DNA from 3 places in the Nosocomiicoccus massiliensis genome. Region 2 is predicted to be linked to each of the others. Evidence: riboswitches for the same ligand, from Rfam matches in the RefSeq annotation. Region 2 holds a riboswitch; each other region holds the start of a gene.
The links. Region 2 has a riboswitch for thiamine pyrophosphate ahead of thiT (energy-coupled thiamine transporter ThiT). Riboswitches for the same ligand answer to the same signal wherever they lie in the genome.
Positions count from the first base shown of each region.

Region 1: another riboswitch for thiamine pyrophosphate. It lies ahead of tenA (thiaminase II); the one in region 2 lies ahead of thiT (energy-coupled thiamine transporter ThiT).
Region 3: another riboswitch for thiamine pyrophosphate. It lies ahead of CJ229_RS07175 (hydroxyethylthiazole kinase); the one in region 2 lies ahead of thiT (energy-coupled thiamine transporter ThiT).

Region 1 covers NZ_CP136964.1:437,495-443,434, reverse strand. The annotation lists gene CJ229_RS02290 (aminoacyltransferase) at 1-464, shown strand, start outside; gene CJ229_RS02285 (peptidoglycan bridge formation glycyltransferase FemA/FemB family protein) at 481-1,758, shown strand; gene CJ229_RS02280 (peptidoglycan bridge formation glycyltransferase FemA/FemB family protein) at 1,776-3,023, shown strand; gene thiW (energy coupling factor transporter S component ThiW) at 3,078-3,590, opposite strand; gene tenA (thiaminase II) at 3,591-4,262, opposite strand; TPP riboswitch at 4,336-4,431, opposite strand; gene trpB (tryptophan synthase subunit beta) at 4,933-5,940, shown strand, end outside.
Region 2 covers NZ_CP136964.1:1,600,682-1,606,621, reverse strand. The annotation lists gene clpB (ATP-dependent chaperone ClpB) at 1-866, opposite strand, end outside; gene CJ229_RS08415 (undecaprenyl-diphosphate phosphatase) at 1,039-1,872, shown strand; gene CJ229_RS08410 (IS256 family transposase) at 2,243-3,427, shown strand; gene thiT (energy-coupled thiamine transporter ThiT) at 3,696-4,244, opposite strand; TPP riboswitch at 4,274-4,361, opposite strand; gene CJ229_RS08400 (metal-sulfur cluster assembly factor) at 4,452-4,760, opposite strand; gene CJ229_RS08395 (Cof-type HAD-IIB family hydrolase) at 4,863-5,693, shown strand; gene CJ229_RS08390 (DegV family protein) at 5,695-5,940, shown strand, end outside.
Region 3 covers NZ_CP136964.1:1,363,863-1,369,802, forward strand. The annotation lists gene CJ229_RS07155 (NCS2 family permease) at 1-867, shown strand, start outside; gene CJ229_RS07160 (hypothetical protein) at 977-2,038, opposite strand; gene CJ229_RS07165 (phospholipase D-like domain-containing protein) at 2,296-2,640, opposite strand; gene CJ229_RS07170 (FAD/NAD(P)-binding protein) at 2,809-4,209, shown strand; TPP riboswitch at 4,244-4,338, shown strand; gene CJ229_RS07175 (hydroxyethylthiazole kinase) at 4,382-5,188, shown strand; gene thiE (thiamine phosphate synthase) at 5,185-5,817, shown strand; gene thiD (bifunctional hydroxymethylpyrimidine kinase/phosphomethylpyrimidine kinase) at 5,818-5,940, shown strand, end outside.

The sequences.
Region 1 (5,940 bases), 520 kb from region 2:
GAGATTTAAACAAAGCAGAAAAACAGTTAGAACGTCATCCAGATAATAAGAAAGCACAAAACAAAGTAAAGAACTTTAAAGAACAACTTGCTAACATTGAAAAGAAATTAGAGGAAGGTCTAAAACTTCGTGAAACTCACGGTGAAGAGTTGCCGGTTGCAGCGAGTTATTATATCAATACACCACATGAAGTTGCATATTTAGCTGGAGGTACTGCAAATGAATTTAGACATTTTGCAGGAAGCTATAGTATCCAATGGGAAATGATTAAATACGCTATAGAACATGGCGTAGATATATATAATTTCTACGGAATTAGTGGGAAGTTTACAGAAGATGCTGAAGACTATGGTGTTATTCAATTTAAAAAAGGGTTTAATGCAACGGTCAATGAATATATTGGAGATTTTGTAAAGCCAATCAATAAAACATTAGATAAGTTATATCACCTGTTAAAAAGATAAGGAAAGAGAGAAAAGTATGAAGTTTGTACAATTAACTGATGAAGAATATAAAAATTTCATTGAAAACGATGGGCGTGAAAGTGCCTTTTTCCAAATGATTGAAAATAAAGCAAATCGTTTAGTCGATGGACGATGGGAAGTAGAACTGCTCGGTCTTAAAGACAAAGAGGACAAAGTCATTGCAGCAGGACTATTTACAAAAGAACCGAGTGTATTAGGCAAATACTTTTACTATTCAAATAGAGGACCTGTCTTAGATTATGATAATTTAAATATCGTTCGTGCTTACTTTGCTGGATTAACTGAGTACTTAAAGCAAAACGATGCATCACTCGTTAAAGTGGATCCAAACTGGATTTATAAAAAATACGATAAAGATGTAAAACCTTATGATGATTATGAAAACCGTGACGAAGTCATTCAACTATTAGAGAGTATGGGGTATGTTCACCAAGGATTTACACGAGGCTACTCTAATACATCACAAGCACGTTGGATGAGTGTGTTAGACGTGAGTCAATTTAAAAATGAAGATGAGCTTGTAAAGTCGTTTGATAACTTACGCAGAAGAAATATGCGTAAAGCCAAGCGTTACGGGGTAAAGGTTCGCTTTTTAGAAGTAGATGAGATGGACATTTTTGTCGATATGTATCTCGATACTGCAGAGCGCCAAGACTTTTTTGTCAACGAAGATCCTAGAACTTACTTTAAACAATTCAAAGAAACTTACAAAGACAAAGTGCTCGTACCTTTAGCATATATCGAGCTCGATCCTTTTATCGAACAAACAGAAAAAGAAGTCAACAAACTTCAAAAACAAAAAGAAAAGCAAGAGAAAAAAGAAAATCAAAATCAAAAGACGTTAAATAGAATTAACGAATTAGAGAGAAATATCGAAGGACATTTAAATGACCTTGAAAAAGCGAAAGAGTTTAGAGAAAAATACGGCAACGTATTAAATCTCGGTAGTGGGGTATACTTTGTAACACCTTACGAACTCGTATATAACGCAGGTGCTTCAAGCGATGAATTTAACATGTTTGTTGGTCCATACATGATGCACTTAGAGATGATGAAGTATGCGATGGATCACGGAATTGCACGTTATAATTTCTACGGCGTATCTGGGGACTTTAGCGAAGACGGTGAAGACTACGGAGTATATCGCTTTAAGAGAGGATTTAATGCTCAAATCGAAGAATTAGTCGGAGATTTTGTGAAAGTCATTCATCCACTTGCAAATAATGTAAACAAGGTTAAAGCAAAGTTAAAACAAAAGCTCGGAAAAAGATAGTAAAGGATGCATTGTAAATGAAAGTTGAAGAGATTTCAGAACAACAATTTTATACGTTTATGAAAACATATAAAGATATGTATCATTTTATGCACGATGAACTATATTATGACTACATGAAAAATAACACAACCGTCTACCTATTAGGTTTAATAGATGACATGGATAATGTAATTGGGGTATCAATGCTGAGTGAATATCCGCTTGTCAGATTCTTTAAAGCGATGACTACACATTCTGGACCTTTAATTCTCGATTATACTAACGATAAGCTAGAATATTTTATTCAAGAAATCAGTTCATTTGCAAAAGAAAAAGGCGCAGCAAGTCTAACATTTTCACCTTATATGATATATCAAGTGAGAGATTCTGAAGGAAATGTCATAGAAAACGATGAGCGAAATAATCATGAAGTCATTCATCTTTTTGAAAGAAATGGATTTAAACATCACGGTTTTACAAGACAAATGATCTTTGAAGAAAATATACGATTCCAATCTGTAGTAGATATCAGTGGTAGTTTAAAAGATATTTTAAAAAATATGAGCTCGTCTACACGATATAATACGAGACAGTGTGAAAAACTCCCTCTGAAACTAAAATATTTAGATGAATCAGAGTATGATAGATTCATTGAAATCTATAAAGATACTGAAGAACGATTACAATTCAATCCAATCCCAGAACATCGTATAAAAGCACAGTTGAGAAATTTAAAAGATAAATCATATATCGTCATGTCTCAAATTGATTTAAACGAATATATAGAGTCTCTAGAGAAAGAGTTTGATGAATTATCTCAAGAAATTGAAGCATTAGAAAATAAAGAGAATAAATCAAATGGTGAAAAACGCCGCTTAAATGAAAAGAAAAACCTAGTGAAAAGTAGAGAAAAACGATTAAATGAAGCAATCACACATCGTGATAAATATGGTGGTTTAATCGATTTATCTGTCGGTATGTATTACTACAATAATAATGAGATGGTATATCTATATAGTGGTAGTTATCCAGAGCACTCACAGTATCTAGGCACGAACTTTGTGACGTGGGAAATGATCAAAAAAGCAAAAGAACTCGGACTTGAGCGCTTTAATATGTTCGGAATCACAGGAAATTTCCATGAAGGCGCAAGTGATTACGGTGTATTTAAGTTTAAACAAGGTTACAATGCTTATATCGAAGAACTACCTGGTACATTTACAAAAGTATTTAAACCGATCGTTTTAAATGCTCAAAAATTAATCGATAAAGTTAGAAAATAATGAAAAAGAGAAGCACAGATGTTAATAATAATCTGATGTGCTTCTCTTTTATATTCATTTCGATGTGGTTGATTCTTTATCGAATAAATTTTGTATGTCCTTAAATACTCTTGAGTGTTTAAGTCTAGAGTAGATCAGTACTGCGATAATTCCACCAATGATTGTCGCGCCGACGAATCTCGGCGTATATAAGAACCAAACTGCATTTGAGTCTAGGTCCATAAAGAATTGCATAATAGGTACGGATACAATCGATCCGATGATTCCTGTTCCAACGAATTCCCCGAACCATGCTCCAAATATGGATTTTGTGAATTTGTAACATAATCCGGCTAAAATCGCACCAAATAAAGCGCCTGTTATAGCAAGTGGCGGAATGTTAAAGATAAACATTCTTAAAATTGCTGTGACGAGTGCGATTAGAGTGACATAAAATGTACCAAATGTGGCAAATATAATGTTAAATACTGTTGACATAGGTGCCATACCTTCGATTCTAATCACTGAAGATAATACAGTGTTTAATGCTATACATATTGAAATGATTGTCAGTTTCTTTGTCGACAATTAAAGTTGCACCCATTCTTCTTGTTTATATGACATATCAAAGAATAAGTACTCGAATCTGACACTCATATAAAATGCGTTTAACATTCTTTCTTTTTGGTCGTCGTTTGCTTTATCGTATAATTTGTCGCAAAGATCGATATGTCTTTCTGTTAAGTTGTTGAACTCGTCTGTCACGTACGTATCGATCCAGCTTTGGTAGATCGGTACTGGAGACTTATGTTTCACTAATTCAGCACCGATATCTTGGTATAACCAAGGGCAAGGTAACATCCCCGCAACCGCAACGCCAATGTAGTCTTCAGACTCTACAATTTGTCTATACATATGAGCGATGTAGTGATCAGCTGTCGGCGCAACTTCTGTGTTGTCAAATTCTTCATCCGAAATATTTTGATCTTTAAAGAAATCTTCACGAACAGCGATTTCTCCTGCTTCTAAATCTTCTCTGTTACGCGTCATAATATCTTTAATTTCTTTATCTTCTGCGCGATCTGCAATTTCACCAAATAGGCGAGAGAAGTGGATTAAGTAATAGCCATCTTGTATTAGATAATATCTAAATGATTCATCGCTTAACGTACCGTCAGCTAACCCTGTTACGAACGGATGCGTGTGGCTACCATCCCAGAATTTCTTTGATAATTCGCGAGCTTTCTCACTAAACTTCATAAAATAATTCTCCTTTTATTTGCACAAAAAAAGCTCCGTTAGAGGAGGCTTGTGAAATAAACACATGCAAAATAAGCATGCATATACACAACACCTACGCTAGCATTACCTAGATCAGGTTGTGGGTCAGGTCTTATCTTTCTCAGCCGAAGCTCCCCATGTGCTTAATATTTGATTACAACCGAAGTATACTATACTTTTTACATTTTGTCTTATAAATATAAAAAGATGAAAAATTATTGACAATTTAAAATAGAGCGTTTAATATAATAATTACTTATTCGTAAAAGTAAAAGTAGTTGTTGTAGCAGTCAGAAAACATGTGGTAGATGCGAACATGTACAATGCTATTTTGAATTGGGCGAATAATGTTTAACTAAATATTGATAAGAAAAGCAATTAAGGTGGCACCGCGAAATAATATCGTCCTTACGAATATTATTACGTGGTGCTTTTTTGATTGAATGAGTGAACAGTTTTACTGTTAATATAGGTGGCACCGCGCATTTTGCGTCCTTTTTTAGGATTCAAATTGCGCGTTTTTTTATAAGGAGAGTGATGACAGTGTTATTAAATAATTATTGTGAGTTTAAATTTAAGCGATGGCGTCATCGTGATAAATCTAAATAATATTAAAAATAAGGAGATTATAATAATGAATATTAACACAATAAATAAAATTCAAACTGAAGCAGATAACAATGGATTTTTTGGAGAATATGGCGGTGCATTTGTACCTGAAGAATTAAAAGCGGCTATGACAGAATTAAAAGAAGTGTACAACGAATTAAAACATGATGAATCATTCCAAGAGGAATTTAATTATTATTTAAAAGAATACTCAAGTCGTGAAACACCACTGACATACGCTGAAAATTTAACGAGAACACTTGGCGGCGCTAAAATTTATTTAAAGCGTGAAGACTTAAACCATACAGGTGCTCATAAAATTAACAATGCGATTGGGCAAGCGTTAATTGCACAACGAATGGGTAAAAAACGACTCGTTGCTGAAACAGGTGCTGGACAACACGGAGTTGCAAGTGCAACTGTCGCAGCGATGTTCGATATGGAAATCGTAATCTTTATGGGTGCTGAAGATATGCGTAGACAACGATTAAACGTCTTTAGAATGGAACTTCTTGGTGCAAAAGTTGTCGCTGTTGAAGAGGGGAATCGTACGTTAACTGAAGCAGTAGACGCTGCACTTGAATATTACGTAAAAAACGTCGATGACACACATTACTTACTCGGAAGTGCATTAGGTCCAGATCCATTCCCAACAATTGTCAGAGACTTCCAAAGCGTTATCGGTCGTGAAATTAAAACTCAAATATTAGAAAAAGAAAACCGACTACCAAATGCGATTGTTGCATGTATCGGTGGCGGATCAAACGCAATTGGTACGATGCATCCATTTATCCTAGATGAAACGGTAAAATTATATGGTGTAGAAGCTGCTGGTAAGGGATTTGAAACGAATCAACACTCAATGGCCATAAATAAAGGAAAAGTAAATATATTACATGGTACTAAAATGTATTTAACTGATGATGATGCATACAGTATATCCGCTGGATTAGATTATCCAGGAGCTGGACCTGAACATTGTTATTATCATGACATTGGACGTGTTTCATACGAATACGCAACAGATGAAGAAGCATTAAACGCACTC
Region 2 (5,940 bases):
TCTGTTTTACCTGCACCAACGAGCATGTGTACTTCATCGATGAATAATAAAATTCTACCGTCTGCTTCTTTGATTTCTTCTAATACTGCTTTTAAGCGCTCTTCAAATTCCCCTCGGAATTTTGCACCTGCTACGAGTGCTGCTAAATCTAATTCAAAAATTGTTTTATTCTTTAGTGAATCTGGCACGTCTCCACGAACGATACGCTGTGCGAGCCCTTCAACGATTGCAGTTTTACCGACACCCGGTTCACCAATTAATACTGGGTTGTTTTTACGTTTTCTACTTAATATACGAATCGTGTTACGGATTTCCTCATCTCTACCGATCACAGGATCCATATTACCTTTACGTACTTCTTCGACAAGGTCACGACCGTATTTTTGTAATACTTCATATTGAACTTCTGGATTTTGAGTCGTCACGTGTTTTCCTCCTCTAATCTTTTTAATGATTTCTTTTACGATTGTATCTTTATTTCCAATTTGTGCTTTTAATGTGTCGTCTACATTTAATGCAGCGAGTAAAAGATGTTCTTGAGAGATATATTCATCGTTCATATCTCCCATTACTTTTTCTGCTTCACTAATTAAGCGACTAAATCCTTGAGACATATATTGCCCATACTGAACGTTGTCTCCTTCTACTTTGATAAAACTTTTGAGTTTTTCATCATATTGTTTAATCAATTCATCTACATTAATATTTGCGCGTTGTAAAATATCTTTTGCCATTGAATCACTGACTGTAAATAATGCTTTTAATACAGCAGCGAGTTCAATCGTTTGAATTTTATGTTCAACTGAAATTTGTTGTGCACGTTCGATGATTGACTGCACTTTAAAAGTCATTTTATTGATATCCATTTCCTCACCTCAAGTGTTTGACCAATTTTGACTATACTTATATTATACATCGTTATATTTTATTTTCAAGCGTTTCACTCAAGTTTTTGACCTTTTTTGACTATTTATTTTCGCTTTATTTATATATCACTTTGTACTATAGTTGTAATATTGATTAGGAGGACTTTAAATCATGGATATCGATATAATAGAACTGATTAAATATATATTCTTAGGGATATTACAAGGGTTAACCGAACCAATTCCTGTCTCTTCGAGTGGTCATTTAGTAATGGCGCGTGAACTTTTTGGAATTGAAGCGAGTGGTTTATCGTTTGAAATATTTTTAAACACTGCTTCACTCATTGCGGTGTTGTTCATATATTGGAAAGATATTTATGAAATTGCGAAAAACTTTTTACGATACGTATTTAAAAAAGATAGAGATATAGAAGCAACGACGGATTTTAAATATGTTATTTACTTAATTATCGCAACAATACCTGTTGGAGTTTTAGGATTTTTACTAAAAGATGTTATTGGAGATAATGTATCGATTGGTTTTGTAGGGTTAATGCTTCTCGTTACAGGGACTGCTCTATGGTTTATAAAAAATAAATCAGGTGTTAAACGTGACGGTGAATTAACTGTTAAAGATTCCATCATCGTCGGTCTCTCACAATGTGTGGCGTTAATTCCAGGAATTAGCCGAAGCGGTGCGACACTCGTCGGTTCGATGGCAGTTGGACTTGAGAAGAAAAACGCATTAAGATTTGTATTCTTACTATATATACCAGTGTCACTTGGTACGGCAATATTATCGATTTCAGATATCGCGACTGATCCGATGCTCGACACACTACTCGTTCCTTACCTTGCATCATTCGTCGTTACAATAATCGCGACGTATATCGGGTTTAAATTACTAGAAGGTGCATTAACGAGTGGTCGCCTCATATATTTCAGTTACTACTGCTTCGCAGCAGGTATATTTGCGATTATGTACCAATTTATCGTGTTATCGTAAACGAGTGATTGCTTAATTTAACGCAAAATGCTTTTGTGTAAACGACCACTCGATTAGTTTGACAATTACGCGATTTGTGTTAATGAAACAGAGGCTCGTTTAACGCAAATCGAATTTAAGTTAAAAGATGAAAAACAATTTTACACAACACGTAATTACGTAAACGACCATGCAATTAATTTTACGCAAATCAAAATTCACGAGGTTTTTCATCTGAAGATAGGTCGGAGATGTGCTGAAGACCCCGTTAGCACATTTAATTTAACGCAATTCAGTTACGTCCATATAATTGTGTAAAATAGAAAAAAGAGCCATCGCATTCTCTGTTATAATTTAGTTACCAACAAAAATTAACAGGGAGAGAATACAAATGACTCAACTTAATTTTACAGTAGATATGAAAAAAATTCTAGAGGATATCTCTGGAAGTAACCTTAATGAAATGACTAAGGGTCTTCTAACTTTAGTGTTAAATCAAGTGATGCAAGAAGAACGAGATGAATACATGGGTATTGGCTCATATGAAAGAAACAGTAGTCGAAAAGACTATCGTAATGGCAGTTATCGCCGAGGGTTCACAACGTTAGTTGGAAAAATTGAACTCGAAGTCCCACGAACACGTTCCGGAGAGTTTTCACCACAGGTATTTGAGAAGTGGCAAAGAAAGGACCAGGCGCTCGTGCTTTCTTTGATTGAAATGGTAGTCAGCGGTGTGTCTACGCGTAAAGTCACTAAAATTGTGGAAGAACTAGTCGGAGAAAGTGTCTCGAAATCATTCGTATCTAACGTGATGAAACGATTAAATCCAGAAATCCAAGACTTCGCGGAGCGTTCATTAACACACAATATATTTAAATATGTATCAGTAGATGCGATGTATATTAAAGTACGTGAGAATCATAGAATCGTCTCTAAAGCTGTGTATATTGCGCTCGGTATTGGTGTAGATGGTCATCGTGAAGTACTTGGGTTTAAAGTGGATGATGCTGAGAGTAAGAATCACTGGGGACACTTTTTACGTGACTTAAAAAATCGTGGATTAACACAACCAGAACTCATTACTTCAGATTCACATCAAGGTTTAAAGCAGGCGATTCAAGAAGAGTTTCCGGGCACACCTTGGCAAAGATGCACAGTCCATTTCTTAAGAAACATTACGAATGTAATGCCTAAAAAAGGTTCAACTGTTGCGCGTCAATTATTGAGAGAGATTTTTCATACGACAACACCCCAACATGCACGAGAAGCAAAAGAGAAGTTTTTAGACTTTGTATCAGAGGATCCAAGATTTAATCACGCGGTAGAAATTTTAGAAAGTGGATTTGACGATGCGATTCAATGTTTAATGTGTCCAGCGGCTAGACAAAAGTTTTTAAAAAGTACAAACGCACTCGAACGACTAAATAGTGAGTTAAGACGTCGTGAGCGCGTTGTTAGAGTATTTCCAAATATCGAGTCTGCATTTCGTTTAATTGGCGCACTTCTTCTTGATGCGAATGAAGCCTATAAAGAAACAAATAGAAAAGTGAGCGCGTTCGTGGAAGCTAAAGAATAACAGAGAGATTTTTTATTTTACACAATATTTAAGACTTGACCCGCAATTCGTTTTTCTGTTAACGAGAACTCTATTTCGTTCATGCATTTTACCTATTCGTTAACAAGATGAAGCACGCGTTCACGCAAAATGACTTTATGTAAACATCTTAATCATTTCATGAACAAAAAGAATCTAAACGTCAACGAAAAATAAAAGTCGTTCATGTAAATCTAATTTACGTTAAAATAAAAAACCAGCCGAACTTTTTAAGTTCGACTGGTATTTTTTATCTTTCTTCTGGTACAAATAATCGCTTTGCGACTGAGTATAAAATAATAACAATTGCTATACATACTGTCGTATTAATTAAGAACGTTGTACCATTAGCAATTAAGCTATATAACCAAGCTGGTTGGCCTTCTGGTGCGTAAATCCCCCAGAAAATCCACCCTGCAAAAAAGTGCATCGTGTAACGTAACAGAATCGCTAAAAATGAAAATGCAACAATTGATACTAAGTTTCTATACTTAGATGCCACTCCAGCAACTCCGAGAATACCGAATGCGAGTGGATATTCTAAAATAAATTGTACCGGATGTATGTAGTTCCCTGCCGCATCTCCTGTTACAATTTGTAAAATCGCCCAGATTAAACCTCCGAGCACCCCTGCGCCGACTCCACGTCTAATCGCAAGAATTAAAATTGGTACCATTGAAAAACTAAAGCTGTACGGCCCAATTTTGAATGCAGAATCGATCCAGTCGATTCCCATACTTAATGCAGCTAATATCGCAATTTCCATCATTACGACGAGCTTGTCATTAGATCTTGTCATAAATACACTTCCTAAAAGTTTACTTATGAATCAATCGCGTATCATATTCCTTCGCGAGAATTACCTCAACAGGTTCAAGGGTATAATCTCAGCAATTATGCACCCCTTATGATTCATAGCAATTAATAGTATATTGTAAACACACTTTCCTATCAACTCTCTTTTAGAAATTAAAAAGCGCTCAACATAATGTTGAGCGCTTAAATATTATGATACACCTAAAGCGATCTTCGCATAACGTGACATATTATCTTTTGTCCAAGGTGGATTCCAAACAATTTGAACGTTCACGTTTTTAACTTCCGGTAATTCTAATAATGATTCTTCAACCATTTGTACAATCTCTGGACCCATCGGGCACCCCATTGACGTAAGTGTCATTTCAACACCCGCATTACCATCTTCATCTAAAAACACACCGTAAACTAAACCTAAGTTTACAATATCTATACCGAGCTCTGGGTCAATAACGTTTTCTAACGCACCGAGCATGCTTTCTTCCATTGCTTTATCCATATTCTGTCACCTCGCATATATTATCGTATATTCAATATAACAAATATTAAACAACTAGTGAATAATAATGCTATTATTAAAGTAGTCGAAAGGATGATTTTCATGAAACCGTATCTTATATGTTTAGATTTAGACGGCACGTTACTCACTGATGAAAATACAATTGGAGACTATACAAATCGTGTCGTTCAAGAATTAAAAAGACAAGGACACTACGTCATGATTACTACGGGGCGACCGTATCGTGCGTCAGTTCCTTACTATAAAGAGTTACGATTAAACACACCAATCGTTAACTTTAACGGTGCATTCGTGCACCACCCATTAGATTTTGAATTTAAAACATTACAAGAAACATTACCTCAAGATGTTATCGAGGATATCGTCGTACATATCGATAAATACGACATTAAAAACATTGTCGCAGAAGTTCGTGATGATTTATACTTCCAATATCACGACAGCGTCTTAATGGATGAGTTTTATATGGGAGACCCTAAAAAAGTCGCAGGTGACTTACGTGATAATATGCCAGAAGAAGCAACGTCACTTCTCATTAAAACAACTGAAGACCGCATCGATTATATTCGTCACGCATTTGATAATGTGTATGCTGAAACACTTGCACATAGGCAGTGGGCACCACAACTTGCGATCATCGAGATTATCAAAAAAGGTGTCTCAAAAGCGACAGGTATCAAATATGTATTAGATGCTTTAAACTTAGATGAGTCTCGTACAATCGCATTTGGAGATGAAGACAACGATCTTCAAATGATCGAGTACGTCAGTCATGGTGTCGCTATGAAAAACGCAATCGATGAATTAAAAGATATCGCTAAAGACGTCACGCCGTTTGATAACAACAACGACGGTGTCGGTCGATATTTAAATGATTACTTTAACTTAAATATTGAATATAAGGAGTTATAATATGAAATTATTAGTAGATAGCTGTTCAGACATCAGTTTAGATTTCGCTAAAGAACATCAGTTATTTTTTATACCACTAACAATCAACGTCGACGGTAAAGAGTATCTCGACAAATACGAAATTTCAAGTGAAGAAGTATCAAAAGCAGTCGATGATGGCATTCGTCCACTGACGAGTCAAGCAAACCCAGATGAGTTATATAACTATTTTAATGAAGCTTTAAAAGAAGACTCGACGATTATTTAT
Region 3 (5,940 bases), 240 kb from region 2:
TTTATTGCTTCACTTGGTTTAAAAATGTCAGGTATTGTCGTGGCAGATGAAGGAACGCTCGTTGCGTTTGGTGATATTAAGTCACCGGTAACGATACTAACAGTCGTTGGGTTATTACTGACGTTAATTCTTGTTGCGCGTAACGTTAAAGGTGCATTATTTATCGGAATGCTCGTGACGGCAATCATCGGTTACGTGACTGGACTTCTTCACATCGATAATGGTGTCGTATCTACGCCTCCGTCACCAGTATTTTTTGATATCGACTTAGGCGGAGTATTTAGTCAATCGTTATACTCAGTCGTATTCGCATTTTTACTTGTAACACTATTCGACACGACAGGTACGATGATCGGTGTTGCTGAACAAGCAGGTCTTATGAAAAACGGCGAACTACCAGGTGCTAAAAAGGCGTTAATGGCAGATGCGGTCGCAACGACAGTTGGTGCGACGTTTGGTTCGACACCGTCAAGTGCGTATATCGAATCATCATCAGGTGTTCAAGTCGGTGGACGTACTGGGCTTACGACGTTAGTCGTAGCGGTACTATTTATGTTAACGTTATTCTTTTCACCGATTATTGAATCTATTTCAGCGTTATCTGCAATTACAGCACCAGCACTTATAATCGTTGGTAGCTTTATGATGACGGGATTAGCGAAAGTCAATTGGTCGCGTTTTGATGACGCATTCCCAACGTTTATTATCGTTTTAACGATGCCATTTACGGCAAGTATCGCAACGGGAATCGCGCTCGGATTTATCACATATCCGTTACTCAAACTCGTTGCAGGTAGAGGTAAAGAAGTTCATCCTTTAATATATGTGTTTGCGGTATTATTCATTATCCAAATCGGATTCTTATAAGGAGAGATATTTTACTCATACAGAGGACGAATAAAACAAAAATACGGTAAATGATTCTTGAATCATTTACCGTATTTTTTTATTTACATAATTATAGAAAATGTAAAAATCAATACTCTGATGGTGTTACGATATTGCTGTAGTACCGTAAGATGTCGTAAGGAACTTTAAGGATAGGTACAACTTTGGCCTCATTAATAATTCTCTTAGATTCGTTGAGTGAGTAATTATCATCATCTAGCCATCTTTGATCTTGAAAATGTGCAGGCACGTTATAATAAGTAAATGTACCATCTTTGTTATCGACAAAAGTCACTTGTCCATCAGCGAGTATTTTAGCCTGAATAGTTATCGTTCCTTCCTGTAGCGCGACAGTACTATCTATATTATAGGGATTTAGTGGCTTATTACTCATATCACTATATGTGAGGTAAGGCGTTGTCGGATCTACTGGAATCGAATCTATTGTTTCATCATTGTAAAAATATGTCAGCCACGCTAGAGCGATGATATCTTCTTTTGAGTAATCTTCGTAAGTCATTTCATCAGTTAAAACAATTTTTTGTGATATCTTTTCTAAATCATCATCGTAGTATTTGTCAAATAAATCTTTAATATTAAACACATATCCTATTTCTCTGAATTCTGCATAAGACAAAGTTTGTTGAGTTCCTGTTATGACAATTTCATTTGTTTCTTCATCTATAATTATTATAGATTGTGCGTTTGTTTTTGGTGGAGATACTGAATAAATTTTTTGATTTTTAGTCAAGCCAGGGGAAATATGATAATCCATGGGACTTAATAGTAAACGGTCTATTTGTTCAACTGAAGTAAAACTAGGTGCGCTATGTTCAAAAGAGCCAGATAACAAATCATCAGCAGTTATACTAATGTCGCTGATTGAATCTTCTTTAAGCGCCATTGCAACGATGTCATTAACAGTTAGATTTTCATAAGACTGTTTCTCTTTTGACTTATCCTTAGTATCTTTTTTCATATCTGCTTTTTTATTGCTCTCATTATCTTTATCTTTCTTTTTGTCTATTACTTGTTTGTCTTGTTCTGAACTATTCTTTCGCTCAACGACAATCTCTTCAGGATTTTCTTGTGATTGGCTACAAGCAGAAAGAGTTAATGTTAGTAAACATAACATCAATAGAAATCTCATTAGCATTTTCTCCTTAATCTAATTGATTCAGTGTAATTATATCGAAAACTATTAATATTGCTAAATAAAAATAGGGATAAACATAGGAAGTTTATTCCTATTTTGCGATATACGTGTTTGTTTTTAGTATACTCTCGTGATTACTACGTGTATCTGTATTTACAAGTGTTATTTTTAATGAACTTAGATTGTCTAGTGATTCTATATCTATTTAGCATGAGCATATTAATAAAAAGAACTATGTAAGATAACTATCCCTAAAATGTGGAAAGACCTAGCCTTTCTTGAATTCTGTAGAGAATTGTTTTCATAACACTATCTTCTCTTTCTTCTTCATAATCGAGCGTGTAAATACCATCTTCGTTGTTCCAAAGTCTATTGTAGTATTCGTTCATAGCAATCATTTCTTCGCTGTCCGAATTTGACTTCACAATAAGGTCTGTTTCTAAGTTTAAGTCTTTCAAGTTACGTCTTGTAAAGTTAGATGAGCCTAGAATTAATGTGGATTCCTCACCATTATTGTTATGAAGCATAAATTTTGCATGATACTGCTCGCCATGCGACTTATACCAACGAATTTCAGGTGGGTTTTTGTAGTTCATTAACTACTTTTACCTTAAATTCAAAGCTATGTTTTTTATACTTCATACAAAAACACCCCTAAAGTTGGATTTTAGTGTCCAACTTTTGGGTAGCACATCATTCTAGACAGGAGTTTTTATTATGAGAAACGGGTATGTGTAATGAAACAGTTAGAAATGAGGTTGTATATGAAAATCGCAATTGTCGGTGCAGGCATGGCCGGCATCGGAACACTTCGCTATTATATTGACCATATCGATAATCCTGATATGGAAATTTATATGTTCGATGATTCAAATGCTGCAGGGACTGGATATCCATTTGGGCCAGATGATGACGCATTATTACTCAACCAGCGACTAAAAAAGATGACGCTCGCACCGTGGGACGATAAAAAAGAATACGTCAAATATTTAAAGAAAAATAATCCGGACTTATTAAAGCACGAATTTATTACGCGACCAGAATTTGGTGAGTATTCTAAAGACGTGTTTTCAGAGTATGTAAAAGATAGCCGAGTGACGTTCGTACCGACAGTCGTCGATGATATCGATGTAATAGAAAAGACGTATATCATACATGCAGATGAAAAATACGAAGTCGATATCGTACACTTATGTATCGGTCAGTTGCCTCAAACGGATATTTATAATTTAAAAGAAATTGACAAATATATCGCAACACCGTTTCCGATAGAACGCAATAGTGAGGTGTTATTAAACGCGAAATCTGTCGGAGTGATTGGGACAAACTTAACGTCACTCGATATTATTATGTATTTACATCACAATAACTATAAAAACGATATTTTAGTGACGTCACGAAGTGGCACAGTGCCCTTCATTAGAGGAAATGAAGCGGAAGTCGATATCGACGTAGAAGCGCTAAAACAAAATAGAGACATCACGATTCAAACAATCGTCGATATATTTAAAGAAGAAACGAAGAAGCAAGGTATAGATTTTCATCTTTTAACAGAGCTCAATGACATGCCGGTCCTCGATTCTCTCACATATCAACTCGAACATTTAGATACGCTCGGTGTAGTTCAACAAATCGCTGAAGCAATGTCAGAAGTACTTCGAGAAGTGTGGAATCATTTGTCCATAGAGGATAAAAAGTACTACATTAAGCATATAAAAGGGACGCACGGCCAATTAACGGGACCATTTCCGAAAATGACAGCTGAAAAAATCGTAGAACTAATTGAAGCAGGACAATTAACTTACGTATCGGGAGTAAAAGATATTAGTTATGATGACGAGTTTGTTATCAACTCTGAAGATGGTAGTTATTCAGCAGACGTTATGGTGAGTGCGGTCGGTCCAAACTTAAGTGGCGAAAATTTAGCCGATGAAAACAACGCTTCACCTTTAGTGAAGACGCTTATTGAAAAGGGGATTCTACAAGTCGACGAGCTTGGCGGTATAAAGATTACATACCCCGAGTTTTCGGTAATCTCTAAAGCTGGTGTGTTAGATACTATGAAATTATACGGGAACTTAGTATCTACAACGCACATCAATAACTCTGGTGTGAACTTAATATTAAAGAAAATACCGCATTCGATTGACAAAATTATCCAATGAATGACGACTGATGTGTTATACTAAAGAAAATAATATAGACATTTCGGGGTGCTACTTTTGTGGCTGAGATTATACCCATTGAACCTGTACAGATAATGCTGGCGTAGGTAACAAATGTTTAGGGCTTCTTTGAGCACTCCGAAATTATGAAAATAATTAAGGAGTGCTTTTTTTGTTTGATTTTAAACCGGGGTTTCCGCTTCAATCGAGCCCGCTCGTGAACTGTATTACGAATCAGATTTCTATAGAAATGATCGCAAACAGTTTACTCTATGTCGGTGCAAAACCGATTATGGCCGCTCATATCGAAGAACAAGATGAAGTAATTCAAGCCGTAGACGCATTGTTTATTAACTTAGCGCGCCTACCACACAATGAAGCGACACATTTAGTACATGCAGCGAAGCGTGCGAATTCTCATAAAAAGCGAGTCGTTGTTGATTTAGTCGGATACGGCGTCAGTCAGTTTAGAAATAGTATTGGTGACGCACTTGTTGATCTTAAGCCGGCAGTAGTAAAAGGCAATATGTCTGAAATGCGTGCTTTTTGTAAACTGAAGAGCCATGGCCGAGGGGTAGATGCTGGTGAAGAGGATACGAAAGCGGACCGTTTAGAGGAATTAATCGACGCGTTAAAAGATAAAACACTAGAGCATGAAAACACAGTCTTCTTAGCGACAGGTCCAGTCGATATTATCGTCAGTAAAGATCATGTAGTAAAACTATCGAATGGCGTCGAATATAACGGTCAATTTACTGGAACTGGAGACACGGTCGGTGCGCTTATAGCTGCGAATTTAGGTAGTGGTCTTCATCCTGTAGACGCATGTATTAACGGAGTCAGTTATTTTAACATTTGCGGTGAAGTCGCAGCAGAGAAAAGTCGTGGTCTTAACGAATTTAGATTTCATTTATTAAACGAGTTATCTCTATTAAAAGATACAGATTGGACGAAAGAAGTTAAAGGAGAATACGTATGACATTCGATTTAAGTTTATATTTAGTGACAGGACGCTATGATTATAGCGATGATGAGTTTTTATCGATCATTGAAGAAGCGTGCAAAAATGGGGTCACGATCGTACAACTACGAGAAAAAGAGTTAACGACAAACGCGTTTTATAATCTCGCCGTTAAAGTAAAAGAAGTGACGGACAAATATAACGTGCCACTTATTATTAATGACCGTGTAGATATTGCTTTAGCAGTTGACGCTGCGGGGGTTCATATCGGGGATGATGAGTTACCTGTACATATTACTCGACAAATTATAGGTGACGATAAAATACTCGGTGTCACTGTAAAAACAACCACTCGAGCGATAGAAGCAGAGAGAGGTGGCGCAGATTATTTCGGCGTCGGGGCATTCTTTGATACAAACACAAAAGAAACGATTGTTCAGTCGAAAGAAGCGTTAGTCGAGGTCATTCAACATACGAACGTGCCATCTGTTGGGATCGGTGGTCTTAAAGAAGAAAACATAGACGTATTAAAAGACACAGGAGTAAAAGGTGCAGCTATTGTTTCTGAAATTATGTTAGCAGAAAACGTTGCAGAAAAAGTAAGTGGTTTAAAACAAAAAATAGATTATATTTTGGAGGACAATTAGATGATTAACTCAACACCACAAGCAGTTACAATCGCAGGTTCAGACTCTGGAGGTGGCGCAGGAATTCAAGCAGATTTAAAAACATTTCAAGCGCGTAACGTATTTGGAATGAACATTGTCGTC